2 regions of the Acidaminococcus sp. AM05-11 genome follow, and region 2 is predicted to be linked to the other one. Evidence: a T-box and tRNA genes for the amino acid it is inferred to sense, from the RefSeq annotation. Region 2 holds a T-box; the other holds one or more tRNA genes.

Region 1 (14,739 bases), on a different contig from region 2:
CAAACCGGGGCATATATTGTTCCCCAATGGCTTGGGCCACAGCTTGGCCTTCCCCATCTAACAGGGCATATTCCCGGCCCATGGTACCTTGGAGTTCCGTAAACTCGGTTACCATGCCGGTAACCAGGTCGGCCTTGCACAGGGCAGCGGCCCGGTCCAGGGCAGCGCCGTCAGCGGGCAGATTGGTGGTTTGAAGCAGGGCAGCGCACAGTTTGCGCAGCCGTTCGGTCTTGTCGTACATATTACCCAAACCATGCTGGAAGGCCACCGTATGCAGGGAAGCCCGGTGCTGTTCCAGAGTTTTCTTTCTGTCCCCTTCAAAGAAGAAGACCGCATCGTCCAGCCGAGCCCGCAGCACCCGTTCGTTGCCGTGGGTTACAATATCCAGATGTTCAGCGCCGCCGTTGCGGACGGTGATGAATTTGGGCATCAGCTTGCCGGCCGCATCAAACATGGGGAAGTATCTCTGATGATCCCGCATGGGGGTGATGATGGCTTCCTTGGGCAGCTTCAGATAACGGTCGTCAATATGGCCGCACAGCGCCGTGGGGTATTCCACCAGGTAGAGCACTTCTTCCAGCAGGTCCGGAGAAATCGCTGCTTTGCCGCCTTCCTTGGCAGCCAGCTCCTCAATCTGCTTTTTGATCATAGCCCGTCTCTTGTCCGGATCCACAATAATGAAATTGTCTTCCAGGGTCTTTTCATAGGCGGAAGCCGTAGGAATGGTAATCAAATGGTTGCTGAGAAAACGATGGCCCCGCACCTGGTTCCCGCTTTTTACATCGTTGGCTTCCACCGGGATTACCTGGTCGTCCAGAAGGGCGCACAGCCAGCGGAAGGGACGGACAAAGCCAAAGTCGTAGTCAGCCCAACGCATGGTTTTGGGGAAGTTCAGAGAATGCAGAATATCGTCCAAAATGCCGGGCAGCAGATCCACGGTCTTTTGGCCGGCCAAATGTTTCACGGCATATACGTAGCCGTCCCGCTGCACCAGGTCCGCCACGTCCACGCCCTGGCCCCGGGCAAAGCCCTGGGCGGCCCGGGTGGGTTTGCCCTCTGCGTCAAAAGCAATCTTCAGGGCCGGGCCCTTGCTTTCCGTGGTCATATCCTGCTGCTGGTCTGCCACTTCGCTGGCCAGGAAGGCCATGCGCCGGGGAGTACCGTAGACTTTCAGGGAGCCAAAGGGAATCCGGGCTTCCTGGAGTTTTTTGCCGGCCAATTCGCCGTATTCTTTCAGAATGCCGGGCATGTATTGGGCCGGCATTTCTTCCGTTCCGATTTCATATAACAAGTTCGCCATTATTTTTTACCTCTTTTCAGCAGGGGGAATCCCAGATTTGCCCGTTGTTCCACATAAGCCGCAGCACACAGTCTGGCCAGGGCCCGTACCCGGGAAATGTAGTTGGTCCGTTCACTGACGCTGATGGCGCCCCGGGAATCCAGAAGGTTGAAGGTGTGGGAGCATTTCAGCACGTAGTCGTAGGCCGGACGGATGTTGCCGGTAAGGATAATCCGTTTGGCTTCCTTTTCGTACTTGTCGAACAGGTCAAACAGCAGGTCGATATCGGCCAGTTCGAAACTGTAGCGGGACTGTTCCACTTCGTTGGTGTGGAACACATCTCCATAGGTTACATTATCCACCCAGTTGATGTCGTAGACGTTTTCCACGCCCTGGATGTACATGGCCAGCCGTTCCAGGCCGTACGTGATTTCTACAGCCACCGGTTTGATGTCCAGGCTGCCCACTTGCTGGAAGTAGGTGAATTGGGTGATTTCCATGCCGTCCAGCCATACTTCCCAGCCCATGCCCCAGGCACCCAGGGTAGGAGATTCCCAGTTGTCTTCTACAAAGCGGATATCGTGTTCTTCCGGGTGAATGCCCAGTTCCCGCAGGCTTTCCAGGTACAGTTCCTGGATATTGGACGGGGAGGGTTTCATAATGACCTGGAACTGATGGTGCTGGAACAGCCGGTTGGGGTTGTCCCCGTAGCGGCCGTCAGCCGGGCGGCGGGACGGTTCTACGTAGCAAACGTTCCAAGGTTCAGGTCCCAGTACCCGTAAAAAAGTCGAAGGGTTCATGGTGCCGGCGCCCTTTTCAATATCATAGGGCTGGGCCATAATGCATTTCTGCTTGCCCCAGTAGGCCTGGAGCGTCAAAATGATGGTTTGAAAATTCATGTTTTCTCCTCCTATACAAAAACTCCCGTCTCTGTAATATAGACAGGATTATCTACATTACAGGGACGGGAGTACACTTCCGCGGTTCCACCCTGCTTGCTGCACTGCGCAGCCTCTCTTGTAAAACGGGCGCTCTGGGATGCCATCCCCTTCATTGCGCGTTACGTGGCAACTATAACAAATCCCGGGGCAGTTGTCAAGACTTCTCCTTTTTCTTCAGGCTCCCCCGCTCCACCAGCTTCATGTATTTCATGGCCGTATAGATGCCGTGCTGGAGGGTGGCGATAAAGCCCATGCTGCCTTCCAGGATGCCCCCTTCCAGCAGGTATACCTTGAACATCCCTCCCAGGGCATGGCGGGCGGCCTGGGCAGCGGTGGCCCGGCGGCCCTGCTCAAAAGCGTCCCGGGCCCAAATGGTGGTGTAGTGTCCAGCCTTATCCCACCACTGCTGGAAGGAATCGTAGGTAAAATGCCGCAGGCTTTCCGTCAGCGCCGTCAGCGGCAGGGGACACACCGGCCGCTCATGCACCTTGTGTTCCCACCGGACCTGTCCGGCAGGAAACAGCCGGGTAACCCGGTCGGGGCCAAAGGCGCCCCGATGAAATTCGTGGCCAAAGGCAATGTTGATTCGCTCCAGGGAATACTGGTGGTCCAGCGGCCCTGCCTTAATGGCCTTGATTTTTTCCACAGCTGCTGCCGTAAGCCGTTCATCGGCATCCAGATACAGCACCCAGTCGCAGCTTACCCCTGTCAGGGCAAAATTCCGCTGGGCCGCAAAGTCCTGGTCCCAGGCCCGATAAATTACCTGGGCCCCCAGTTTTTCCGCCAGCGCCACGGTTTCATCGCTGCTGCCGGAGTCCACAATCAGTACCTGGTCCGCCACCAGTTTGGCCGAGCGGATGACGCCCCGGATATTTTTTGCTTCGTTGCAGGTGAGTATCACTGCGGTCAATGTTCCCATGACAAAATCTCCTTCTTTAGCTCCGGAACACTTCCGGATGCCGTACCAGATAACCGGTCAAGTTCATATAGGCTGCCCGCTCCTTGGTATAGGGCGGCTCCCCTTCTTCCAGGGCGCTGGGATCAAGGCCCGGCCCCAGAGGCTGATAAAAATGGTGGGAATAACTGCCAAAAGCGTCCCTGCGCAGCCAGTGGTAGGGAGATACCACGTGGTCCACCGGTTCCAGAAGGGACGGGCAGAGCGAATAATAGGTAAAGCCCTTGGGGGCAATCAGTTCAAAAATGGTGGGAGCAATGTTCATATGTCCCCCGATGGTATTATCTGCCAAACTGTGGGCGTTGAGCTCCCGATGGTTAAACAGCAGCACCGGACTGTGCCGCTCCCGGAGATTGCAGTCCCGGCCCATCAGGGAGGTTTTGCTGAGCACCGGGCTCATATCGATGGAATGGTCCCCGGTCAGGATAAACAGGCAGTCCGGGTACGCTTCCTGCATGGTGCGGATGAACTTGCCCACTGCCTGGTCGGAGAACCAGAAGGTACCCAGGTTCTTTTGGATTTCCTTGTTTTTCCGAATATCTTCCGGGGCGTCCGGCATCACCTGTTCCGGATCATAGCCGTATTTGGCCAGCGGAATCTTAAAGGGCCCGTGATAGCTGGTGGTATAGAGGAAATGGAACTGGTAAGGGCCGCTGGTTTCTTCCTGCTGGAGGATTAATTCCGCCGCCTTTTCCAGGAATACATTGTCGTACACCCCCACCCAGGTTTTGGGAGCCTCCGGACCGCAGAAGTCCGTAGCCGTCATCACCTGGTCAAAGCCGCAGGCCGGGGCAAACCGGTTGAAATTGCCGTAGGTCACGTTGCCCCCATACCAATAGGTGGAATGGTAGCCCAGCTTTTTTAGCTGTCGGGGCAGGGCCGTGGGCAGGTCATTTTGCCAGAAGCTTTCCTTTTCGTTCAGTTCCAGGCCTGCATCAAAAATGCCGCTCATCAGGCTCACGATAGAAGGCCGGGAAATAATGCCGGCGGACAGGGCGCTGGTCAGGGCCGCCGTATGGGGATTATCCATCAGCTGCCGGCCGCCGCTGACCAGATTCAGGCAGGCAAACTGGGGATCAAACAGCTGCTGCAAATAGGTTTCCCCTACAAACAGGAATATATGGGTGGGCTTGGTAATCCGGGGTCCCTGGGCCGTCCGGGGAAAGCCATAAGCCGGTTCCGGCAGCTCCCTTAGGGGCTTTTGGGTGGTCACAAAGGGTTCCAGGGAAGACAGGTCTTCCTCGTCCGTATGCTCGTAGGCGGGGTTCAGCTTGTGCTTCAGGACCTGCTCCAGTGCCACCAGGTCGTCCACCATAGCCTTGGCAAAAAAGATGTCTTTTTTTACCACACTGGGAATGGTATCCCACTCGGGCTTGTCATCGTGCCAAAAAGTGCCCCCGTAGCGGAACCAGTAAAAGGCGGCAATGCAGCCCAGGAACACCAGGGTATTAAAGCCGTACCGGAGTACTGGATTTGGGATTTCCGGATAGGGCAGGCTGGGCAGGTGCAGCAGCCCGGTAATGCACAGGCCGCACAGAGCCAGATAGGGCAAAAGCAGCAGGAGAAGCTGCAAGCCATGGTCCTGATGGAAAAAAATATCCACCAGGTTATGTTTTTCCGCTTTGGCGCCCAGCTTCAGCGTCTGGTTGTAGATGTCGTGGAAATGCTTATAGAACAGCATCTTTCCTGTAAAGGCCAGGTACAGCACCAGACTGTAGATTAGGCCCCCTAATAGCCGCAGGCTGTCCCCCCAGGCCGCGTAGGCCGGGAAAAAGGCGCCGGGCAGGGACAGCAGCACCAGGGGAATTAGAAAAACATAGGCGTTAAAATCCATTCCCCACCAAAAACCGTAGCGGAAGCAGTGCCAAAGCACCGGTCCCTTTCCGGCCAGACTTTTGTAGGGTTGGTACGCCCGGATAAACAGGGCACGGAACACCGCGCACAAAATTGGAAAGAACAAAAACAGTTTCACATCCTGCTGCAGCAGGTGAAAAAATACACTAAACACAGTAACCTCCTTTGGGCAGCTGGCTTTCCAGTTCCCTGTTGTATTGTACACGATTTCCCGCCTTCCGTCACGCTGGAACCTTGGCACAACGACTGATAAACTGCCGGAAATACAAAACGAACCCCCTGCCCGGTACCGGCGCAAAGCCGATCCCTGGCAAGAGGGTTCGTAAAGGATTAGGTTGGTGGGCCCACAAGGATTCGAACCTTGGACCAACCGGTTATGAGCCGGGGGCTCTACCGCTGAGCTATAGGCCCAATCGTGAAGATTATATAACAGGACCTGGAGGCTGTCAATAAAGCCTATTCCAGGAATTCCTTCAGAGGCTTGCTCCGTTTGGGACTTCTCAGCTTACGCAGGGCCTTGGCTTCAATCTGCCGGATGCGCTCACGGGTAACCCCAAAGTACTGTCCTACCTCTTCCAGGGTCCGGGTCCGGCCGTCCAAAAGGCCAAAGCGCAGTTCCAGTACCCGGCGCTCTCTGGGGCTCAAATGCTCCTGCAGCACCTTTTGCAGCTGTTCCTGCAGCAGGGTATAGGACGCCGCATCCGCCGGGGAGGGAGCTTCCTGGTCTTCGATAAAGTCACCCAAATGGGAATCTTCTTCTTCGCCAATAGGAGTTTCCAGGGAAACCGGTTCCTGGGCAATCTTTTGGATTTCCCGCACCCGTTCCACAGGCACATCCATTTCCTTGGCAATTTCTTCTGGGGTCGGTTCCCGGCCCAGTTCCTGCAGCAGCTGGCGGGATACCCGTACCAGCTTGTTGATGGTTTCTACCATGTGGACAGGAATCCGGATGGTCCGCGCCTGGTCGGCAATGGCCCGGGTAATGGCCTGGCGAATCCACCAGGTTGCGTACGTACTGAATTTAAAGCCCTTGTTATAGTCGAATTTTTCTACGGCCTTGATTAACCCCAGGTTGCCTTCCTGAATCAGGTCCAAAAACAGCATACCACGGCCTACATACCGTTTGGCAATGCTGACTACCAGCCGCAGGTTGGCTTCAGACAGGCAGTTTTTGGCGTTTTCGCCGCAGTATTCCATCCGGTGCAGCATTTGGGTAAAACGCTTTTTGGTCTTATCCAACTGGGCCTGGAGTTCCGTATCTTCTTCCTTGGCCTTGGACAGCTTATCTTCCACCACCGTAAGGATTTCTTGGATGGTGCCCAGGCAGCTTTCCTCGGCTTCATCTGCAGAAGGATCCGGAGCATTCCGGGTTACATGGGCAATCTTGTACTTGTTTTCCAGCAGCAGCCGGTGCAGACGCTTTTTCTCGTCCATGGTGAAAGCACTGGTCAGGGCTTGGTATTGGTCCATCTCCAGCACATGGGAATCACCGGTAATCATCTGGATTTTCTTGTACACCAGGTTGATAGCCCGGTTGTCACACCAGGCACCTTCCTTGGTAATCAGCTCATTGGCTTCTGCAAGCAGTTTGGCAGGGGCCAGACGTTTGTTCACCGGCGGGAATTCTCCGTCGGGCTTGTCGCCTTTCAAAATAGCTTTGGCCTGATTGCCCTTATCGGCTCTCTTGGCCAGTTTGACTTCATCGTCACCAGCCAGCAGAGGCACCCGGCCGATTTCTTTTAGGTACATCCGAACCGGGTCATCTACAATGACGCCTTCCGGCACCGACAGGTTGCTCAGTTCGGCTTCGTCCACTTTCAGTTCATCTTCGTCAATGGTGGGCGGTTCTTCTTCTTCGGAGCCATCATCCACCACTTCAATGTTCTTCTCGGCCAATTTGGAGTAGATGGCATCCATTTCGTCCACGGATACGCTGTCCACATTCTGCAGCCGGTCTTGAATCTCTTTATAGGTGAGAACGCCTGCGTTCTTGTGGGCCAGTGCTTCAAACTCAGCTATGTATTCGGCCACGGTCTTTGCTTTTTCTTTCTTACCGCTCTTGCTTTTCACTTTCGTACTTGATTCCGCCTTTCCCGTGGTTTTTGCCGCCCTTTTCTTTTTCGGAACGGCCTTGGCTTTACCCGTTTCCGGGGTATTGTCGTCCGCTGTTTTGTTTTCTGCTGCCTTTGCAGCCAACACCTGCGGGTCCATTTCGACTTTCTTTTTCTCGGTCATCGGGGCGTTCCCTCCTTTCCTGCTATTCAGAAAAACTATATTATTGGTGTTGGGCCAATTTTGTCAAGTTCTCTACTTCCAATTTTATTCGCCGGCATTCTGCCAATTCCTGCAAAAATTTTTCATTGCGCTCTTTTTCATACTTTTCCGCTAGTTGGCTATGTTTTTCATATTCCTTTTCCAAGGCCGCAATCTGCAGCCGGTTCAGGCAATCCCGCAAAATGGAGGGCAGACTGGCTTCCGGCAGGTTCAGGCTGAGAATCCGGGTCAGTTCGGCACTGCCGTCTTCCGACAAACCGGCAAACAGGTCCCGGGGATCCCGGTAGGTTCCCTCCTGGCAGCTTTTCAGCCACAAAAGAAAGATTTCCTGACGGCCCGGGGTGGTAAAGGCCTCGGTATGCACAATCCCTTCCTGCCCGGGCTGGGGCAGCACCCCGCTCAGCAGAGCCCGGAGCACATGGCGTTCCGCCTGCTCCGTAGGGCTGGTGACCTTGACCTTTTGCTGCAGCAGCCACTCCGGATTGTATTTCCGCTGTCCCTCCTGATGGGTCAGTTTCCGGTACTCGCTTTGGATCAGCCCTTCGTCAATGGTCAGGCGCCGGGCAAGGAGCCGGATCCGTTCTCCCGCCTCCACCTCGCTGCGGCACAGCCGGAAAAAGGGCAGCACCTTGGACACCGCTTCTGCCTTACCCCCCAGGGTTTCCAGGTCGCACTGGGCCAGGGTGGCTTCCACCTGATAATCCATGCCGGTTTGGGCATTTTCAATGAGCTTTGCAAAGGCGTCCCGGCCTTCCTTCCGGATAAATTCATCCGGGTCCTTTCCGTCGGTTACGTGCATCACCCGGCATTTTAGGCCTGCCTGGAGAGCCAGGGGAATGGCCCGAAGGGCCGCTTCCCGGCCAGCCCGGTCACTGTCGAAACAGAACACCACTTCAGGGGTAAGCCGCTTTAACAGTTCGGCCTGCTGCTGGGTAAAGGCCGTCCCCATGGAGGCCACCGCCCAGTCAATGCCGGCTGCGTGCAGGCTGATGGCATCCATATGGCCTTCCACCACCAGCGCCTGCTGCCGCTGCCGAATGGGAGACGCCGCCCGGTCCAGGCCAAACAGCAGCCTTCCCTTATGGAACCAGGCCGTTTCCCCAGTATTCATATATTTGGCCGGCGAGGCTTCTGCATTAAGAATCCGTCCGGTAAAGCCCACTACATGACCCCGGGGGTCCTTGATGGGAATCATGATTCTCTCCCGGAACTTGTCGTAGACGCCGGAACTGTGGCTTCTTGCCACCACCAGGCCCGCCTTCAGCAGCACAGCTTCCTTTACGCCCCGCTGCTCCAAAGCCTCATGGAGGGTGGAGAAGTCAGGCGGTGCCATGCCCAGTTCAAAGGAGGCAATTATGGCATCCCCAATGCCCCGGCCGGCCAGATAGGCCAGGCCCTGCTTGCCATATTGGGTATTGATCAGACAGGAATGGAAGAACTTGGCCGCCAGGGTGTTGGCGCTCAGCACTTCCTTGGTTTCCTGCTCCCGGGCAATTTCCCGGGCCGTCTTGGCCCGCTCCGGAATGGGAATCCCATACTTCTGGGCCAGTAATTTCAATGCCTCGGGAAACTCCACATGGTCCCGCTTCATCACAAAAGAAAATACGTCCCCGCCTGCTCCGCAGCCAAAGCAGTGAAACAGCCCCTTGGCCGGGTCCACGGTAAAGGACGGTGTTTTCTCCCCATGAAAAGGACAGCAGCCCCAATAGCGGCTGCCCTTGCGCTTCAAATTGACGGTTTCAGAAACAATGGATACCAAATCCGCTGCCTGCCGTACCTGCTCTTTGAAATTGGCGTATTTCTCTTTCATGTCATCCATGCAGTGTTCATCCTTTTTTCCACGATAATATATGTATTCGACAAAAAAAAAGGATTTCCTTCTTTTTACAAGGAAACCCTTTTTTCTGACATTTTCACTTTTCGTTGGCTTAATAGTCGTAGCCAAACCGCTTCCGCAGATATTCCAAAATCAGGCTGGCCGTTTCTTCAATAGCCCGGTTGGACACATTGATTACCATGCAGTGGAGCCGCTGCATAATGGCCCGGGCGTAGTCCAGTTCTTCCTGGATCCGGCGCAGGTCGGCATAATTGGCTCCGTCCGTTAGCCCCATGGCCTTGAGCCGTGCTATGCGGATTTCGTTGAGCTTATGGGGATCAATCAGAAGCCCGATAATCCGATTGGAGGGCACCTTGAACAGTTCCTCCGGCGGCGGAATCTCCGGCACCAGGGGCACGTTGGCTACCTTCAGCTGCTTGTTGGCCAGGTACATGGAAAGCGGCGTCTTGGACGTCCGGGATACCCCGATAATAACCAGGTCAGCCTTGGCCAAGCCCCAGGGATTTTTCCCATCATCGTACTTGATGGCAAATTCCACAGCGGCCACCCGTTTGAAATACTCGTGGTCCAAAGCGTGAATCAGCCCCGGCTGGTTCTTGGGCAGGAGGCCGGAGGTCTTTTCAATGGCCTTCAGCACCGGCCCCAGGATATCCACCACTTCCACATCCAGCTCCATAGCTTTTTGGGCAATGGCTTCCCGCATTTCCGGAGAAACCATGGTATAGCATACAATGGCATTCTGTTCCTTGGCTTCCGCCAGGATTTTCTCAATCTGTTCCGTGCTCTTGACGTAAGGAACCCGGATGATGTCAAACTTTTCCTGCACAAATTGGCTGGTGGTGGCGCGCACCACCGATTCTGACGTTTCTCCAATGGAGTCAGAAATTGCGTAGATAATCGGTGCCTTAGCTATGATAGTTGCCTCCCTTCCCCTCTGCCAGTTCTACCAGCAGACGGGTAAAATTTGTTTTGCTGACCCGGCCAATCAACTGCAGCCGCTTGGGGTCCTCTTCCACTTTCCGAACTACCGGCAAACAGTCGATTTCGTGGTCCATAAGCCGCCGGGCCGCCTGGGCCGCCGGTTCTTCCGGATCGGCACAAATCATTTTGCTCAGCGGGGTCATGACCATGGCAATGGGCATATGGCTTAGGTCGGAGCCTGCATTCAGGGCTGCCTTCAGCAAATCCTTCCGGGAAACCACCCCGTAAAGCAGCCCGTCCGGAGGCTCCACCACAAACACCGTGCCCACGTCTTCCAGAAACATGGTCAGCACCGCATCGTAAGCGCTTTTGTCGCTGCCGATAACAATGGGCACCGACTTGATATCCTCCACGGTAATGGAGGACAGTTCCTCCTGAAGCATACCCAGGGTGTTCTTTCCCGTATAGAAATACCCCACCCGGGGCCGGGCATCCAAAATGCCGCTCATGGTCAAAATGGCCAGATCGGACCGCAGGGCAGCCCTGCTCAGGCCCAGTTCCCGGGCAATGGTTTCCCCTGCCACCGGTCCAGTTTGTCGTACGATTTCTGCTATCTTCTTTTGCCGCTCACTAAGAGGCATGGGGGCTCATCTCCTTTTTCCGGCCCTGCCGTCTGGCTTTCTATTATAAAGCAAAGCAGGGGCCGCCGCAAATGCTTTTGCCCCTGTTCCGCTTTGACGGAAAGGTCTCAGCTTCCGTCCGCTGTATAGTCGTTGTTACCAGGCCAGTTCTTCCTCGTGGCGGTTCCGGCCCCGTCCCGTCAACTGGTCCAGAATCAAGCGCTGTTCCACCTGGGCCACCATTTTCTTGGTGAACTTCACCGTATCCGGGTTCACGGACATACTGTCAATGCCGCATTGTACCAGGAATTCGGCAAATTCCGGATATACGCTGGGAGCCTGGCCGCAGATGGAAACGGTCTTGCCGTCCTTGTGGGCCACTTCAATCAGGTGACGGACAGCCCGTTTTACTGCCAGGTTCCGTTCGTCAAACAGATGGGCAATGGTATCATTGTCACGGTCGCAGCCCAAGGTCAGCATGGTCAGGTCGTTGGAACCGATGGAGTAGCCGTCCACAAACCGGTTGAATTGGTCAGCCAGGATAATGTTGGCAGGGATTTCTGCCATCAGCCAAACCTTAAAGTCCGGCCCTCTGTGCAGCCCTTCTTCGGCCATGATTTCCACCACTTTTCGGGCTTCGTCCACGGTGCGGCAGAAAGGAATCATTACGTTCAGGTTCTTCAGGCCATATTCTTCCCGGACCTTCCGTACGGCAGCAATTTCCAGCCGGAAGGCGGCGGTGTACTTGGGATCATAGTAACGGGAAGCACCTCTCCAGCCCAGCAAGGCACTGGATTCATGGGGTTCAAATTCTTCGCCGCCTTTCAGATCCCGGTATTCGCTGGACTTAAAGTCGCTGAAGCGCAGGGTAACCGGCCGGGGAGCCATGGCAGCGCAGACCTTCCGGAAGCCTTCAGCCAAGGATTCCACCACTTTTTCCGGATGACCAGTTTTGATTAAATATAAGGGATGTTCATGAATGTAGGTGGTCCAAATGAATTCTTCCCGCATGAGGCCAATACCGTCGCAGGGCAGGGAAGCGTATTTTTCGGCCAAAGCCGGATCACCCAGGTTCATATAGATTTTGGTACCCGTTACCGGGAAGGTTTCCTGGGCCACCACCTGGGGCTGTACCGCAGCCGTAGTAGCCGCTGCCTTCTTCACTTGCAGGTTGCCGGCAAAGACCACCCCGTTGGAAGCGTCCACCGTAACTTCTTCCCCGGTTTTCAGCACTTCCGTGGCGGCCTGGCCCCGGCTCTTGGTACCTACAATACAGGGAATCCCTAGTTCCCGGCTGACAATGGAAGCGTGGCAGGTCATGCCGCCGCTGTCGGTCACAATGGCCTGGGCCTTTTTCATGGCCGGTACCCAGTCAGGCGCGGTCATTTCCGTTACCAGGATTTCCCCGTCCTTGAATTCATCAATATCCTTGGGGTCCGCAATCACATGGACCTTGCCGTAGCCCATACCCGGGCTGGAGGGCAGGCCTTTGACCAGAACCTTGGCGTTTTCCCCAGCGTTTTCTTCCTGCACGGCTTCCACCTTCTTTTGTTTGTTTCTCCGGGACCAGACCGTTTCCGGGCGAGCTTGGAGAATCCAGATCTTGCCGTCCCGTTCGTCAATGCCCCATTCCATATCCATATAGCAGCCGTAATGGGCTTCGATTTTCTTGGCGTACCCGGCCAGTTCCAAAATCTGGCTGTTGGTCAGGGTCTGCTTCTTCCGGTCCGCTTCCGGCACCGGCACTTCTTCACAGTCCCCACCCTTTTTGCGGATCAGCATTACGTCCTGTTCATTGACCGTAGCGGACAGGATTTTCATATCAGCTTTGGACACAATGTAGCTGTCGGGGGTAACGGTACCGCCCACTACGTATTCGCCCAGGCCATAGGCCCCTTCAATCATGATATTCTTGTCGTCCCCGTTGGCCACATTTACCGTAAACATTACGCCAGCAGCCTTGGAGAAGACCATCATTTGGATAACTGCGGACAGTGCCAGGGACAGATGGTCAAAGCCCTGTTTTTCCCGGTAGTACACAGCCCGGTCCGTAAAGCAGGAAGCGTAGCATTCCTTTACCTTGGCAGTCACCCGGTCGGCACCCTGGATGTTCAGGTAGGTATCCTGCTGGCCGGCAAAGCTGGCGTCAGGCAGGTCTTCTGCGGTCGCACTGGAACGCACGGCTACGTAGGGATCCTGTTCCCCCATTTTGTCCGCCAGTTCCTGATAGGCCTTGCGGATGGCTTCCTGTAAATCCTGGGGCATTTCCTGTTCCATAATGGCTGCCCGGACCTGGCCGCAGATACGGCTCAGCTGGTCGCTGTTTTCCACATCGGTGAGCCCAGCCAGCAGGGTGCGGATCTTTTCATCCAGCCCAGTGGATTTCATAAAATAGCGGTAGGCATAAGCCGTAGTTGCGAACCCATAGGGAACGGGTACATCCGTTTTGGAAGTCATTTCCCCCAAAGAAGAAGATTTGCCGCCGACAATGTCCACGTCTTTTCTTTCGAGCTGCTCAAACCACAACAGATATTCTTTAGATTTGTCCATTTTCTACTCCTTTACCCCACGCTATTGCGTTGTTTATCTTTAATATAGTGTATACTATATCACCATCATGCGTCATATTCAAGTAGTACCCGCCAAAAATACCGCAAGATTTCTTTGTACCTGTCCCAAAAACAGCAAAAAAATACCTGGCAGACTTTAGGTCTGTCAGGTAGGTTTCACAGGGTCAGCTGGTGCAGCGTTTGGCCGCCCAGTTCTTTCCAGATGGCAGTGCTGCCGTCCAGAAGCAGGTACCCCTGGGTGCTGCCGCCCTTGGGCAGGGACACGGACCCAGGATTCAGGTACAGGTTGTTCTGGCCAAAAGGTACCCAGGCCGGTACATGGGTATGGCCATGGAGCAGCACGTCCCCGGGCTGCAGGGGCGGCAAATGTTCCAGGTTATAGTGGTGGCCGTGGGTAGCAAAAATCAGACGGCCACCGGCTTCCAAAAGGGCATAGTCTGCCAAGATGGGAAAGTGCAGCACCAGCTGGTCCACTTCCGCGTCGCAATTGCCCCGGACGCAGAAAATATGCTGCCGGATGCCATTTAACAAATCAATGACCCGCTTGGGAGCATATTCCCTGGGCAGGTCATTCCGAGGGCCGTGGTACAGGATATCTCCCAGGAGCACCAGCCGGTCCGCCTGCTCCCGGGCAAAGTCCTGGAGCAGCCGGGCACAGTAATAGGCGGAGCCATGAATATCCGAAGCAATCAGGTATTTCATGAATTATTTTTTCACCGCCGTCAGTTCCGGTTTCTGGAAGGCTTTGCCCACCGTTTCCCAGGCTACCAGATAGGTGTGGTTGGCCGGATCGTAAACCAACGGCCGCAGCTTGGCCGGGTCAATCACCCCATCCGTCAGGACGCTTTCGTCAGCGCTGACGTTGACAATTTCCCCTACCAGCCGTTCGCTTTCCTCATCGTAGGACAGGACCTTGCATTCCAGGGCCATGGGCAGTTCCTGGAACAAGGGTGCGTTCACCAGGGTGGATTTTACCGGCGTCAAGCCAGCTTGGGCCACCTTGTCCGGCACCTTATTGCCAGAAACCACGCCTACATGATCGCAGGCCTTGAGCTGGGCTTCCACGGCAATACTTACCGTGAAGGCGCCTGTAGCCTTCAGATTGGCTACCGTCTTATGGGTCCGGGCCAGGCAGAAGGAAATCTCCTGGTCATTGCTGATACCGCCCCAGGCCGCATTCATGGCGTCAGGCGTGCCCTTTTCATCATAGGTGCCGATGATGTATACCGGCAGCGGATAGCTTAACGGTTTTGCTCCAAAACTTTTACGCATAAAACTCACTCTCCTTAACCTTTATATTATACCATTTCACAAGTGTTTCCTTAACAAAAAGAGAAAATAGGGAGCGCCCAAAAGGGACGTAATCACCCCTACCCGCACTTCCGTCCCCGGTACCACAAGCCGGCCCAGACTGTCACAGAAAGTAAGCAGCCCGGCCCCGCCCAGGGCGCTTAGGGGCAGGAGGAAACGGTGGTCGGGCCCCAGCTG
Region 2 (14,739 bases):
GCCGGCAAGAGCCAACCTTCCTACGACAAGCAATTCGTCCGTGACTGGCTGAAAGCCAACCCGGACAGCGATTACCTGCTGCCCCAGGAAGTCATCGACAAGACCATTGCCAAGTACAAAGAAGCTTACGAAAAGCTCACTGGCAAAAAATTCTAAACTAGACCTTCAAACGGATGCGTTTTTGCGCATCCGTTTTTTTATGCCCTTTAAGCCCCAAAAAAAGACCCGGGAAATTCCCAGGTCCAGTTCTCAAATCTCTATTTCCGTGGCAAAACACACCACAGCCTTGCCGGAAATTTGTACCAGGACAGGTTCCCCCTGGGCAATTTCCACATGGACGCCCATTTGGCCCCGGCGGCCCAAGGCTTCCCCTTGGATAATCTTGAAGTCAAAGGAGTCTGCCGCAGCCGTGTCCTGACAAATGCCATAATGCACCAGGTAGGCGCCCAAAGGGCCATTGGAGTTGCCCGTTACCGGATCCTCATTAATGCCAATGGCAGGAGAGAACGTCCGCCCGTGTACCAGGTACTCCTCCCCAGGATGGAGGGTAAATACATAGTAGCCCCCAATACCCAATTCCTGGCTGATTTTGGTGAGAGCCCCCAGGTCAGGCGTCAGGCTGTTTAGCTGCTCCAAGGCTCGCAAAGGCACCATGATTTTCCCTGCCCCCGTATTGGCAAAGGCTACCGGGCAGTCCCCGCGCAGCTCCAGGGGCGTAATCCCCAGCGCCTCACAGATCCGGCCCACCAGCGGTGCAGCAAAGGGTTCCCCTACATGGGGCGTTCCCTGGGTCATGGTGATGACATAATCGTCCCCGTCCTTGGCAATGTCCACCGGCAGGACCCCTGCCTGGATTTTCTGGATGGTCCGGCCCAGCTTGGCCTCCCCGGTCAGGCAGCGGATATAATGAGCAGATACGGTAGCATGGCCGCACATGGGCACTTCCGTTTTGGGGGTAAAGAACCGCACCTGGCAGTCCACGCCCTCCTCCTGGGACGGAAAAATAAATGCGCTTTCGGAGTTGTTCAGCTCCCGGGCAATGGCCAGCATCTGCTCCTCCGTCAGTCCTTCCGCATTGGCCACCACCCCGGCCGGGTTTCCCCGGAACCGCTCCGTGGTAAATGCGTCCACCTGATACACCTTGTACTTTTTCATGTTTTCCCCTCCGCCTGATCTTATTTTTTTAATAGCTCCAGCAGCCATTGGGCCAGAACCTCTGCTGTTGCAGCCTGAAAACCTTCTCCCAACTGGTTATTGTTGGAAATAACCCGGACGGCTCCAAAGGGCACGCCAAACCGAGCGGCTGTTTCCCCAGCTGCCGCTGTTTCCATTTCCTCACAAAGGGCCTGGGTCAGCTGCGCCGCCTGGGCAATCCGTCCAGGATCTGCGTTCCACTGGTCAGAAGAAGCAATAAGCCCCTCCACGACCCTGCCCCGGGTATAGCCAGCGGCACCCTGGCGCAGCCAGTCCATTACCGCACCGCTGCACTGGTCCGGCAGCGGCCCGGTACCGGTAAAGGCGGCGTCATCACTTTCCTCCTCCAGCCGGGACAGGTACAGATACCGCTTGTCCCCACTGGGGGCCGTATACAGCGCATTGGCATTAAAATACCGGCTGCCCAGCACCAGGTCATAGGGGTGAAGTTCACCGTAGCCCCCCGCCGTCCCCTGGCTCAGCACCAGGGCCGGCTGAAAGAGAGCGCAGCCCAGGGCTGTTGCCGCTCCTGCCGCCGCCGTACCAATTCCCGTCCGGGAAACAACAACAGGCAGGGAACCCAAGGTTCCCTGCCAAAAGCTAAAATTTCCTTTATGAACTTCCCGGACCCCTGTAAGGCCCTGACGCAGCACCGCTGTTTCCAGCTCCATGGCGCCCTGCAGCAGCACCGGTTTCATTCCAGCAAGAAATTCCGGCTGTTTCATAGCAGCCTCACTCTGGCATAGCCAGGGCAAACAAGGTGTTTACCCGTACTGTAATGGTCAGTGCTTTGGGAGCCAGGGTAGTAGTGTCATTGGCAGCAGAACCCACCTTTTCCAGCCGAGCCATCAAGATAGGCTGTGCTTCCACCACAGAAGACGAAGGAATGGAAGCTTGGCGCAGAACGCCCAAATTCCGGCCGCCGGCACTGGCTACTGCCTGAGCAGAATACCGGGCATTTTGCACGGCCTGTCCCAGCAGTTGGTTCTTGATCAAATCCTCGTTCTGCAGGCCAAAATTCACTCCGCTGACCTGGTCCACCCCAGTGGTCAAACTCTGGTCAATGATGGTACCCAGCTTGGCCAGATTCTTAACCTTAACGGTCCAACCTGCGTTCAGGCTATAGCCATCCTGCTTCTGCCGGCCGTCCCTGTCGTAATGGTACACCGGGGAAATGCTGTAATCCACAGAGCTGATGTCCTCTTGGGCAATGCCCTGCTCCAGCATGGTGCGCAGCAGCGCCTTGCTGACCTGAGCACCAGCCTGCCGCACTTCTTCCACCGTTTCACCCTTTTTGGTATAGGACAAGTTTACTGTCGCCATGTCCGGTTCCACCACTTTGGAAGCCACTCCCGAAACGGAAATGGTATCCAGGGGCTGATCCGCCAGGGCTGCAGGCATGTGGAGGCAGACCGCCAGTGCAGCCGCCAGAAGAATCGTTCCTGCTTTCTTCATAAAACCACCCTTTCCAGTTTTAGATGCCCTTATTATACCACAAACTTATGACCGGGATTTTGCTTGCTGTTGTCCCAGGCCGGGCAGTCCCCTTCCAGGGCTCCGTGACACCGGTCCAAATGTTGCAGGTTTTGGGTCACAATCTGCCGCAGCACATCTCCCAGGGTTATTTTTTTCAGATATTCCATGCACAAATCGTCCAGTTCCTGGTACAGGCCGTCAAACACCTGGGCCATACCGCCACTGATGAAGCAGTTGATGTCTTCGTTGCCGCTGCGCCATTTGGTGTCCACAAACACCGTACCCATGCCCTTGGCAATATCATACAGGGTAGCCTTTTCCAACCCTTCACAGGGGCAATAACCGCCCACATGACCTTCTCGGGTGGTAATAATGCCCATCTTTTTCAGTTTTCCCATGATTTTCCGTACACGGGCCGGGTTGGTGCAGATATTTTCCGCCAGCTCTTCACTGGATGCCAGACAGCCCCGATGGGACAGATAGACCAGTGCATGGACCGCCACTATAAAATCACTTTTCACGCTATTCCCTCTCTAGGGCAGAAGCTTTCAAGCCGCTGCCCTTCTCTATATCTTTTATTTTTCCTGTTCGTTCAAAAATTCCTCGGCGTAATGCACGGCCACTGCGCCGTCCGCCGCCGCGGTGATGATCTGCCGCACCTCTTTGGTCCGCACATCACCAATGGCAAAGACACCGGGTTCGGAAGTTTTGGTATCTTCCCCAGCCACAATGTAGCCTGCCTTGTCCAGCTCTACCTGTCCAGCAAACAGGGCACTCTCCGGCTGACGGCCAATGGCCACAAACAGCCCGTCACAGGGTACCTCCTGGACTTCTCCCGTTTTGACATTCTTTACCTTGACGCCGGTAAGCTTCTTGTCAGAATCCAGCCCTTCGATAACACTATCCCACAGAATTTCCACGTGGTTTTCTTCCAGCCGTTTCAGGTACAAAGGCGTGGCCCGCAGCTCATGGCGCCGGTGCACCAGGTACACCTTCTTGGCCAGCTTGGCCAGGTACAGGGCATCGCCTACAGCCGTATTGCCGCCGCCGTTTACTACCACCGTCTTGCCTTTATAGAAGCTGCCGTCACAAGTAGCACAGTAGGAAACGCCCCGGTTCACCAGGGAATCTTCCTTGGGAATGCCCAGTACCCGGGGATAAGCCCCCGTAGCAAGCATCACTACCCGACCCGTAAACGTTCCCTCGGAGGTTTCCACCACCTTGGGGTTGGCCTTCAGGTCCACGCCCCGTACTTCAGCATACACCGTTTCAGCACCGGCCTGTTCGGCCCCCTGCTGCATCTTTTCTCCCAGTTCGAAACCATCCACCACCCCGGGGAAGCCAGGATAGTTTTCGATTTCAGACGTGGTGGCCATTTGGCCGCCCGGAGACAATTTTTCCAGCACCGCAGCAGAATACCCGCTCCGGGCAGCGTACAGGGCTGCCGTGTAGCCGGCAGGCCCGCCGCCAATGATCAGCACATCATAAGCCTTGCTCATAATACGCCTTTACCCTCCAGCCATTCCTTTACTGCGGCCTTGGAAGGCGGGTTTACCAGCAATTCGCTGCACTGGCCGTCTTTTACCAGCATCAGGCTGGGAATGGTTTCTACCTGGAATTTCTTGGCCAGTTCTTCTTCTTCATCAATATTTACGCCGCCAAAGCTGACCTTGTCGGCAATTTCCATAGCCAGTTGGCCAATAGCCGGTTTCAGCCGTTTGCAATAACCGCACCAGGGTGCGGAAAAACCTACAACCACCGGTTTGCTGCTCTTCAGTACATCACTGTCAAAATTTTGTTCAGTCACTTTCAAGAATTCCATTATGCTCATCCTCCAATTGTATAGAAGTTGCTGATTGTATTGCTTCAATACTGTAATTTTAGCAAGCACAGTTAAAATTGTCAATGTACATTCTGCCTTGTCACAGGATTGCCGCTGCCCGGTCACAAATAGGGCGCAAAAAAGGACTGTGCATAAGCACAGCCCTAGGCTAATTCAATTATTTTGCGCCAACAGCCTTCAGTACATCGTTGGTCATATCGGTGCCGCCTTCAACAACAGCGCTGGAAGTCAGGACAACGTCGATGCCTTTTTCTTTGGCAACTTTATGCACGGCATCCAGAATCTTCTTGCGGATGGGGTTGAACAGATCCTGTTCTCTCTTGGCGATTTGTTCGGTCAAGGTGTTGTCCAGGGCTCTCTTGCCATTATCATCCAGGCTGGGAGCCTTTTCCTGAAATTCCTTTTGGGCTTTTTGTTGTTCCAGATTCATGGCTGCTCTGGCAGAAGCAAAATCAGGGTGATGGGCAAAAACTGTATTCAGATCCACATAGCCGATGGACTCAGCAGCGTACGCCGTTGCCGGAACCATAACTCCGGAGTAACCAACGCATACCAGCAGGGCCATTACCAAAGCTAAAAATTGTTTTTTCACGTAAAATCATCCTTTCTTCCAATGGTCTTTGGAATTGAATATCTAACAGGAGCAATTATATCATGGACCCTACCCAGGCGCAACCGAAAAAACATGGCGAAATTACGTCACCTTTTCCCCAGAACTGCCGTTTTAGCCCTTTTCCAGGCTTAGCGGCTTCCAGTTCGAACTGCTGTATTACCGGACAAAACAGGTAAACGCTTCCGACTCCGTGGCCGGCAGAGGAATCCCTTTTTCCCGTCCCAGGGCAAAGCAACGCATCATCCATACCATATTCCGGGCCAGGTTCCGCATGGTCTGGAGCCCTTCCAGGTCTTCCGCTGTATCCTTGGCTTCCAGCCCATGGACCATATTCCAATAGGTGGACCCGGCCACCGGCATCTGGGCAATGCCAAAATACTTGTTGATGGCGTCCAGGGTAGCAGAGGTGCCGCCCCGGCGTGCTACCGCTACCGCAGCGCCGGGCTTAAACTGGAAGGCCTTGCACACTTCCCCAGTGGCGGCGCTGAAAAACACCCGGTCCAGGAAAGAAAACAGCCGGCCGCTGGGATGGGCAAAATAGGTAGGTGAAGCAAAAACGAAGCCGTCTGCCTGCTCCGCCTTTTTCACAAAGTCGTTGACTCCGTCGTCCTTCATGACGCAGCCTTCGTGGGTAAAGCAGTAGCCGCACTGGAGGCAGTCCGCAATGGGCTTGCCCCCCAGCTGGATTACTTCCGTTTCCACGTTTTCAGCCTGAAATACCTTGATCATTTCGTTTAGCGCAGCCATGGTGGTGCCATTGGTATGGCTGCTGCCGTTTACCAGTAATACTTTCATATTTCTCCCCTTCCGGTACACCCCCAGGATATACCTTTGCCTATACGCAAAGAAGCCGCCCCCTTAAGGACGGTTTCTTTGTATTATGTTTATTGGAGCCACTTAGCAGCCGGCAAATTCGTAGCCAGCGTCTTCGATGACTTTCTTGAATTCGTCAGCAGGAATGTCCCGGCTCATTTCCACTTTGGCGTTCTTGTTTTCCAGGCTTACTTCTACAGCCGTTACGCCGTCCATAGCTTCCAGGGCTTCCCGTACATGCTTTTGGCAATTCTGGCACATCATGCCGTTGACTTTTACAATCTTTTCCATCTGAAATCCTCCTTGGACCCTTACAATTTTTGGCGTTCCGGGCTTATTTCATCAGCTTCTGCAGGGTTTCGCACAGCTCATCCACCACGGAATCGTCCCCGGCACGGATATCGTTGACTACGCAGCTTTTGATGTGGTTGGCTAGTAGTTTTTTGTTGAACGCATTCAAGCCGCAGGTAATGGCGCTGACCTGGGTCAGGATATCCACGCAATACCGGTCTTCTTCCACCATGCGCTTTACCCCCCGCACCTGGCCTTCAATCCGGTTCAGGCGGGCAATCAGGTCCTTGTACTCTTTGCCGTCCTTATCGCGCACTTTATATTTCTCTTCATGTTCCATAGTACGATACCTCCGTTACGTATATTGTACGTAGCTGGCGGCGGTTTGTCAATATCCCACCTTTCCAGTCATAAAAAGAAAGGTGCAGCCTAAGCCGCACCTTCCTACTGCAAGCTATTCTTGTTTTAGTCCACTGCTTCGCAGCACTTGGAGCACAGGGTGGGGTGTTCCGGGTTCTGGCCAACGGTGGTGCTGTAGCACCAGCAGCGTTCGCATTTTTCCCCGTCCGCCGGCAGGACAGCAACCTTCAGGTCACTGCGGCCGGTTTCTTCCCCGTCGGCACCCAGACCTTCGTGGAGTTCTGCCTGGGAAACAATCAGGAGAGCCGGCAAATGGCTTTCCAGGGCCTTCAGCTCGGCCAGGGCATCCCCTTCGGCATACAGAACCACTTTGGCATCCAGGGAATGGCCGATGGTCTTGGCTCTCCGGGCATTTTCCAGGACCTTGGTGATTTCGCCCCGGATGGCCAGGAAGGCATTCCATTTTTCTTCCAGTTCCTTGTTGATGTATTCGGCATGATGTTCCGGCCAGGGCAGCATCTGTACGCTCAAAGGCGCGTCAGCCGGTTTATTCATATACTGGTAGACTTCTTCCATGGTAAAGCTCAGTACCGGCATCAGCATCACCATCAGTTCCTTCAGGATCTGATACATGGCCGTTTGGGCAGAACGCCGTTTTTGGCTGTTTTGCTTGCTGGTGTACAGCCGGTCCTTGATGATATCCAGGTAGAAGGCACTCATGTCCACCGTGCAGAAGTCATGGATGGCATGGAACAGTACGTGGAAATCGTATTCTTCGTAGGCCTGCTCCACTTCGTTCTTCAGTTCTTCAAAGCGCATGAGAGCCCATTGGTCCAGCTCTTCCATTTGGTCAAAGGCAACCTTGTCTTTTTCATAGTCAAAGTCGTAGGTGTTGCCCAGGATGTAGCGAATGGTGTTCCGGACTTTCCGGTACACTTCAGCCAGCTGTTTCAGGATTACGGGCGAAATCCGCACGTCCTGCTTGTAGTCGGTGGAAGCCACCCACAGGCGGACAATATCTGCCCCGTATTGAGAAATGACTTCCTGGGGAACCACCACATTGCCCAGGGATTTGCTCATCTTCCGGCCTTCCCCATCCAGCACGTAGCCGTGGGTCAGAACGGAACGGTAAGGCGCCTTGCCGGTAACAGCTACGGAGGTTAGCAGGGAGGACTGGAACCAGCCTCTGTGCTGGTCACTGCCTTCCAGGTACATATCCGCCGGCCATTGCAGTTCCGGCCGTTTGGTCAGTACGCCCATATGGGAGGAACCGGAGTCGAACCACACGTCCATGATGTCCTTTTCCTTGCGGAAATGAGTGCCGCCGCATTTGCTGCACTTGGTACCCTGGGGCAGCAGTTCTTCTGCCGTATGGTTCCACCAGGCGTCGCTGCCTTCGGTTTCGAAAATATTGGCTACGGCTTCGATGGTATCCGGGTTAATCAGGGTTTCCCCGCAGTCTTCGCAGTAGAAGATGGGAATGGGCACGCCCCAGACTCTCTGCCGGGAAATACACCAGTCATGGCGGTCAGCCACCATGTTGTGGATCCGGGATTCGCCCCAGCTGGGAATCCATTTTACATCGTTGGCAATGGCGTCCAGTGCTTCCTGGCGGAACCCGTCTACGGAAGCAAACCATTGTTCGGAAGCCCGGTAGATGATGGGGTTCTTGCAGCGCCAGCAGTGGGCGTATTGGTGATGGATGGTCTTTTTGCCCAGCAGTACGTTCAGTTCAGCCAGGTGTTTGATGACCAGTCCGTTGCTGTCGAAGACAAACTTGCCCTTGAGCATTTCACCGGCCTCGTCGGTGAAGCAGCCCTTTTCGTCCACAGGACACAGGATGGGCAGGTTGTATTTCAGACCGGTCAAATAGTCCACGTCGCCGTGGCCAGGAGCGGTATGTACACAGCCAGAACCGGTTTCCAGGTCAACATAGTCGGCCAGGACTACCAGGGATTTCCGGTGGTTATATTCCGGGAAAGGATGGACGCATTCAGCCAGTTCAAATTTCCGGCCCTGGGTAGTGCCCAGAACAGGACCAAAGGTGACGCCGCATTCTTCGGCTACCTTGTCCACCAGTTCTGCTGCCATGATCAATACTTCGCCGTTATATTCCACCCAGGCGTATTCCACCTCCGGGTTTACAGCGACAGCCACGTTGGCAGGAATGGTCCAGGGGGTGGTGGTCCAAACAACCATGTAGGCCGGTTTACCCTTGGCTTCTTCCGGAGTCAGCCCGTTATCCTTGACCAGAGGCATCTTGACGAAAATGGTCGGGGTTTTCTGGTCAGCATATTCGATTTCGGCTTCTGCCAGGGCAGTTTCGCAGTGGGGGCACCAGTAAACGGTTTTCTTGCCCTTATAGATATAGCCCTTGTTGGCCATGGTACCAAATACCCGCACCTGTTCCGCTTCAAAATGGGGATCCAGGGTAACGTAGGGATGGGCCCAGTCCCCCAGTACGCCTAGGCGCTTAAAGTCGCTGCGCTGGGTGTCAATCCATTCCAGGGCGTATTCCCGGCACATTTTCCGCAGTTCTACAGGACTCAGCTTGTGGCGGTCCACCCCGGTGGCCTTGATGCAGGCGTGCTCAATGGGCATGCCGTGGGTATCCCAGCCCGGTACGTAAGGGGTATCGTAACCTCTGGCGTATTTGTATTTGACAATGATGTCTTTCAGAATTTTGTTCAGGGCATGACCCATATGAATCTTGCCGTTGGCATAGGGAGGGCCATCATGCAGGACAAACTTCTTATGGCCGGCATGGAGTTTTTGCTTTTCCCCGTACACATCATTTTTATACCAGAAATCCAGGAAATCCGGTTCCCGCTTGGGAAGTCCTGCCCGCATAGGGAAATCGGTTTTCGGCAGGTTTAGCGTGTTGCTGTACTGATCTTTTTCGCTGCTCACTTGTTACACCTCCAAAAAAATACGTCCCGTCCCCTAAGGGACGAGACGTTACAGACCCGTGGTACCACCCTCATGACAGCAAAACTGCTGCCACTCGTATGCCGTAACGGGCATAAACCGGGTCTTTTACTGCTGTTTCAAAGACCGGCTCCAGAGTGATGTTCCTGCCTGCGCTCTCCTGTCCGGGCTCCCACTGTCCCCGAATCGCTGCACCGATTGCTGGCCGTACTGTCTCTGTCATCGCCTTGTGTATTAAATTTACGCTTTATTATACACTTCTTAGGATTTTCCGTCAATAAACCTTTCGCCCTTTGCTAGGCCTTTTGGCCCTGGGAACCCAAAAACAGGAGAATTCCTCCAGCAATGGCCACGTTCAGGCTTTCCGCCTGGCCTGCCATAGGAATCATGATTTTGGTATCCGCCTGGGCAAGAAGCGCCGGGTCCACCCCTTCCGCTTCGCTGCCCATAACCAGGGCAGTTTTTTGGGGCCAAGCGGTTTCCGTTACGTTCTTTGCCCCTTCCAGTGCTGTCGCCCACAGGGTAAACTGCTCCTTCCGGCACCAGTTTAACAGCTCTTCCTGGGTCACCCCGGTAAACACCGGCAGGTGGAACAGGGAGCCCATGGTGGAGCGCACCACCTTGGGGTTGTACAGGTCCGCCGTCTCTGCCAAAAGAATCACCCCGGCAGCCCCCAGGGCATCGGCGGTCCGAATCAGGGTCCCGGTGTTGCCCGGGTCCCGGATTTTATCAAGCACCAATACCAGACCCTTGGCCGGGTGAAAATCCTTTAACGGGGTTTCTTTTAGGGCCACCAAAGCCGCCACCCCCTGGGGATCTTCCGTAGCCGTGATTTTTTCCATCACCGCTTCGGTTACCTGGTAATAGGGCGTGTCTCCAGCATCCGCTTCCTGGGTCCATTCTTCCGGCAGTTTGGTAAAGAAGTAGGCCTGGATCTGCCAGGAAGAACGCCGGGCTTCGTCCACCGCCCGCTTGCCCTCCAGCAGGAACAGCTGCTCCCGCTGCCGGTATTTTTTCACTTTCAGGGAAGCTGCCCGCTTCACCAAATCATTTTTTAGGGATGTAATTTCACTGATCATATACCGTCCTCCAGGGCTTCTACGCTTTGCCGGGACCCGATGACCACCATCATATCCCCGGCCAGCAGGGCCTTGGTAGGATCCAGGCTGATTTCCGTGGTGCCGTCTTCATGCTTCACCGCCACCACGTTGACTTTGTATTTCCGCCGCACATCCAAATCTGCCAGGCTCTTGCCCACCATTTTCTCGGAGATGGCAATTTCCATCAGGCACATATTGTCCGACAGCTCGATAAAGTCCATGATATTGGTATAAGCCAGGTTATGGCCTACCCGCCGGCCCATATCCCGTTCCGGATAGATGACCCGGGTGGCTCCCAGCTTCTCCAGCATTTTTCCGTGCAGGGTGGAGGAAGCCTTGGCCACAATGGTCTTTACCCCGGTTTCCTTCATGAGCATGGTGCACAGAAGGCTGGGTTCCAGGTCCCCAATGGCCACAATGGCTACGTCAAAGTTCCGGATACCCAGGCTTTTGACGGTTTTTTCGTCAATGACGTCGCACAGCACCACATGGGTCAGCTTATCCGCCATATCCTGGACGGCATCCTCGTCCTTGTCCACCCCCAGCACATCGTGCCCCAGGTGAACCAGGGTTTCTCCTACGCTGCTGCCGAACCGGCCCAGGCCCCAGATTACAAACTGCCGTTTTTCTTTCATGATTTCTATGTACTCCTAACCAATGATGATTTTTTCTTCCGGGTACCGGATATGGCCGCTGTCTTTCCGGGCCGTCAGCGCCAGGGCAAAGGTCATAACCCCTACCCGGCCAGTGTACATGGTCAGCGTCAGGATAATCTTGCTGGCCGTGCACAAATGCTGGCTGAGTCCCGTGGAAAGGCCCACGGTTGCGTAGGCGGAAACCACTTCAAAAAGTGCATACAAAAAGCTGGTATCTTCCAGATAGGTGATGCACAGCACCGCTGCCGTCACCCAGATCAGCGACATGCTGGTAATGGCAAAGGCCTGGAACATGGTCTCGTCCCCAATGCGCCGGCCGTAGACCACACACTCGTCCTTGCCGTGGAGCACCTGCCAGATATTCAGCAGCAGCAGGGCAAAGGTAGTGGTCTTGATCCCGCCGCCGGTGGAAGCCGGGGACGCGCCGATAAACATCAGGAGAATGGTCAGCACCATGGTGGGACTGCGCATACTGTTGATGTCCACCGTGTTAAAGCCCGCCGTACGGGGACTTACTGACTGGAACAGGCTGGCCCAGAACTGGCCTGCCGGGGAAAGGCTTCCAATAGTGCCCATATTCCCATGCTCCAAAAAGGCAAACCCCACGGTACCGGCCACAATAAGAGCTGCCGTGGCCACCAGCACCATTTTGCTGTGAAGCCGCAGCCGGGCAAACCGGAATTTCTTTTCCAGACAGTCGCTCATCACCGCAAAGCCCAAGCCGCCCAAAACAATCAAAATACAGATTACCAGATTGATGGTGGGGTCCGTTACGTAGCGCACCAGGCTCTGGTACTGGCCAAACAAATCAAAGCCTGCATTGCAGAAGGCCGAGATGGCGTGCCAATAGCCGTAGTAGATGCCTCGAAGGCCAAATTCCGGATAGAACCGGAAGGCTAAAATAGTACCGAAAAAGCCCTCAATGGCCAGGGTATATTTGGCCACCCGGATACACATCCGCACCAGCCCTTCCATATCGTTCTGGTTCAGGGAAGCCTGGATGTTCAGCCGGTCCTGAAGGCTGATTCTCCGGCCCATGGCCACAGAAAACAGCGTAGCAAACAGCATCAGGCCCAGGCCCCCCAATTGGATCAGGGCAATGAGCACCAGCTGGCCGAACAGGGAAAAATAAGTCCCCGTATCCACTACCACAAGGCCGGTAACGCAGGAAGCGGAAGCCGCTGTAAACAGCGCATCCACAAAAGGCAGCCAAGTGCCCTGGGCACTGGACAGGGGCAGCATAAGCAGCAGTGCCCCTGTAAGAATCAGCCCGGCAAAGGTGAGCGCAATAATCTGTGACGGGGAAAAATGATGTACCCTGCTCAAGAATTTCTTACCTCCGAATCATGGCGCTGCTGATTTCGCTAAGGGAAGCAGCCCCGCACATTTCCATGGTGTCCGCCAGCTCAGCACCCAGTTTGGCAGCCAGCAGCTTGACCCCTTCCTTGCCGCCGCCATAAACGGCAGTCACAAAGGGTCTGGCAATAACCACGGCATCAGCGCCCATGGCCAAAGCCTTGAATACATCTACGCCGGTGCGGATGCCGCCGTCCACCAGGATCTTCAGGCCGGAACCTTTGACAGCTTCCACAATTTCCGGCAGCACTTCTGCCGTTGCAGGACTTTGGTCCAGTACCCGGCCCCCATGGTTGGATACGATGATGGCAGCTGCCCCGGCTTCTTTGGCCTTCAGGGCACCCTTAACGCTCATGATGCCCTTGACAATAAAGGGACGGCCAGCCAGGCCGATGATTTCTGCCATTTCGGCCACGGATTTGCTCCCGGCAGGGGGCACAAAGTTTTTCAGGAAAGGCAGTCCGGCCGCATCCACGTCCATAGCCACCGCAAAGGCACCAGCATCTTTTACCAGCGCCATTTTTTCAGCAATCATCTGGGTATTCCAGGGTTTTACCGTGGGCACGCCCAAGCCCCCGCAGGCTTTGATGGCCTGGGTGGCACCCTGCATGACCTGGGGATCCATGCCGTCGCCGGTAAAGGCAGCAATGCCCGCTTCGGCGCAGCCAGGAACCAGCTCCGCATTGTAGGTTACGTCATTGTACTTATCGCTGTAGTGCATGGCCACAGCACCCACCGGGCCAGCAAAAATCGGGTATTTAAAAGTACGGCCAAACAGTTCGATGGAGGTATCCACCGGCCGCTTTTCACACAGGGTGTCCATCACAACCCGGACTTCCTGCCATTTGTTGTAGTTGCGGATGGCCGTATCCCCTACACCTTTGGCGCCAGGGCCAGGAATGGTATTGCGGCAGGCAACGCCATTGCACACCGGGCAGCCTTTGCACTTGCCTAAAACCTTTTTCGCTTCTTCCATTACCTCTTTATAATCCATAGGTAACACTCCCCCCTGTTGTTCAGGAATTTACATTTTTCCCCTATTATACCACAAGGGACCCAGGAGAAGAACTTGCGTAAACGAGAAAAATGCCTTATACTAGTTGTGTAATCTTTATGGGTGTTCGGTCAACTCGAGAGGCGCGGCCCCAACAAAACTGCATAATCCCTTTCTACGGATGGCACGGGGGTAGAAAGGCTGTAGAGGACCTGGCATTGAAAAATGTTGGGTCCTCTTTTTTCAGGGATTTTCCCCTCCCGTGCCGGGAAGACAAAATTTTGCTGAGGTGATGATGTATGTCTAGCACAAGTACCGTATTCCAGGAATTATTTGCCGGCGTCATGGGTATGTCGGACCCCACGGTCTGGATTATGTTTGCCGTCGGTTTCCTGCTGATCTACCTGGGAGTCAAGAAGGGCTACGAGCCCGTTCTCCTGTTCCCTATGGGACTAGGCTGTATCCTGGCCAACATTCCCGGCCATTTTGCCGTAATGCCCACGGGCGGCGGGGAGCCGGGCTTTCTCACCGTCCTGTACCAGGCCGGCATTGCCAACGAACTGTTCCCGGTGCTGATTTTTATCGGCATTGGCGCCATGTGCGACTTTGCCCCCCTGCTCCGTGCCCCCTACATGATGCTGTTTGCAGCCGCCGCCCATTTGGGGATTTTTGCCGCCACCATCTGCGCAGCCCTGGTGGGTTTCCCCTTTAACGAAGCAGCTTCCATCGGCATCATAGGTGCAGCCGACGGCCCCACCACCATCTTCGTGGCCCAGAAATTTGCCACGGAAATGCTGGCACCTCTTACGGTAACTGCCTTCTGTTACATGTCCCTGGTGCCCATTATCCAGCCGCCCATTGTGAAACTGCTGACCAGCAAGGAAGAACGGCGGATCAAGATGCACTATAAGGAAGAAAAGCCCGTTTCCCAAACGGCCCTGTTCCTGTTTCCCCTGATGGTCACCCTGGTAGCCGGTATCCTGGCGCCCATTTCCGTTCCCCTGATTGGAGCCCTGATGTTCGGCAATCTGCTGAAGGTATCCGGAGTTTGTGACTCCCTGGCCAAAACGGCCCAAAACGAGCTCACCAACCTGGTAACCCTGCTGCTGGGCATT

Evidence for each region. A T-box is a leader RNA that pairs with one kind of tRNA and senses whether it is charged. The one in region 2 lies ahead of ileS (isoleucine--tRNA ligase), so its partner is inferred to be a tRNA-Ile.
Region 1: it has a tRNA-Ile gene. The T-box ahead of ileS (isoleucine--tRNA ligase) is inferred to sense a tRNA for this amino acid. The anticodon was not compared.

Annotation. Positions count from the first base shown of each region.
Region 1 is NZ_QRMX01000009.1:40,264-55,002, forward strand. Features, by position in the region: gene glyS (glycine--tRNA ligase subunit beta) at 1-1,300, opposite strand, end outside; gene glyQ (glycine--tRNA ligase subunit alpha) at 1,300-2,178, opposite strand; gene DW089_RS06440 (glycosyltransferase family 2 protein) at 2,375-3,139, opposite strand; gene DW089_RS06445 (LTA synthase family protein) at 3,156-5,183, opposite strand; tRNA gene DW089_RS06450 (tRNA-Ile) at 5,366-5,440, opposite strand; partial or broken gene rpoD (RNA polymerase sigma factor RpoD) at 5,486-6,241, opposite strand; partial or broken gene DW089_RS11805 (RNA polymerase sigma factor region1.1 domain-containing protein) at 6,737-7,264, opposite strand; gene dnaG (DNA primase) at 7,305-9,122, opposite strand; gene DW089_RS06465 (pyruvate, water dikinase regulatory protein) at 9,232-10,053, opposite strand; gene DW089_RS06470 (helix-turn-helix transcriptional regulator) at 10,046-10,702, opposite strand; gene ppsA (phosphoenolpyruvate synthase) at 10,838-13,231, opposite strand; gene yfcE (phosphodiesterase) at 13,408-13,953, opposite strand; gene DW089_RS06485 (flavin reductase family protein) at 13,957-14,523, opposite strand; gene DW089_RS06490 (iron ABC transporter permease) at 14,560-14,739, opposite strand, start outside.
Region 2 is NZ_QRMX01000022.1:5,500-20,238, forward strand. Features, by position in the region: gene DW089_RS08965 (phosphoribosylaminoimidazolesuccinocarboxamide synthase) at 1-156, shown strand, start outside; gene DW089_RS08970 (PhzF family isomerase) at 250-1,155, opposite strand; gene DW089_RS08975 (5'-methylthioadenosine/S-adenosylhomocysteine nucleosidase) at 1,176-1,892, opposite strand; gene DW089_RS08980 (SIMPL domain-containing protein) at 1,927-2,649, opposite strand; gene DW089_RS08985 (Rrf2 family transcriptional regulator) at 2,682-3,191, opposite strand; gene trxB (thioredoxin-disulfide reductase) at 3,246-4,169, opposite strand; gene DW089_RS08995 (co-chaperone YbbN) at 4,166-4,477, opposite strand; gene DW089_RS09000 (OmpH family outer membrane protein) at 4,671-5,105, opposite strand; gene DW089_RS09005 (flavodoxin family protein) at 5,283-5,921, opposite strand; gene DW089_RS09010 (heavy-metal-associated domain-containing protein) at 6,024-6,230, opposite strand; gene DW089_RS09015 (metal-sensing transcriptional repressor) at 6,274-6,570, opposite strand; gene ileS (isoleucine--tRNA ligase) at 6,696-9,440, opposite strand; T-box leader at 9,534-9,750, opposite strand; gene DW089_RS09025 (RNA methyltransferase) at 9,815-10,597, opposite strand; gene DW089_RS09030 (TrkA family potassium uptake protein) at 10,594-11,253, opposite strand; gene DW089_RS09035 (TrkH family potassium uptake protein) at 11,269-12,600, opposite strand; gene DW089_RS09040 (alpha-hydroxy-acid oxidizing protein) at 12,608-13,624, opposite strand; gene DW089_RS09045 (sodium ion-translocating decarboxylase subunit beta) at 13,924-14,739, shown strand, end outside.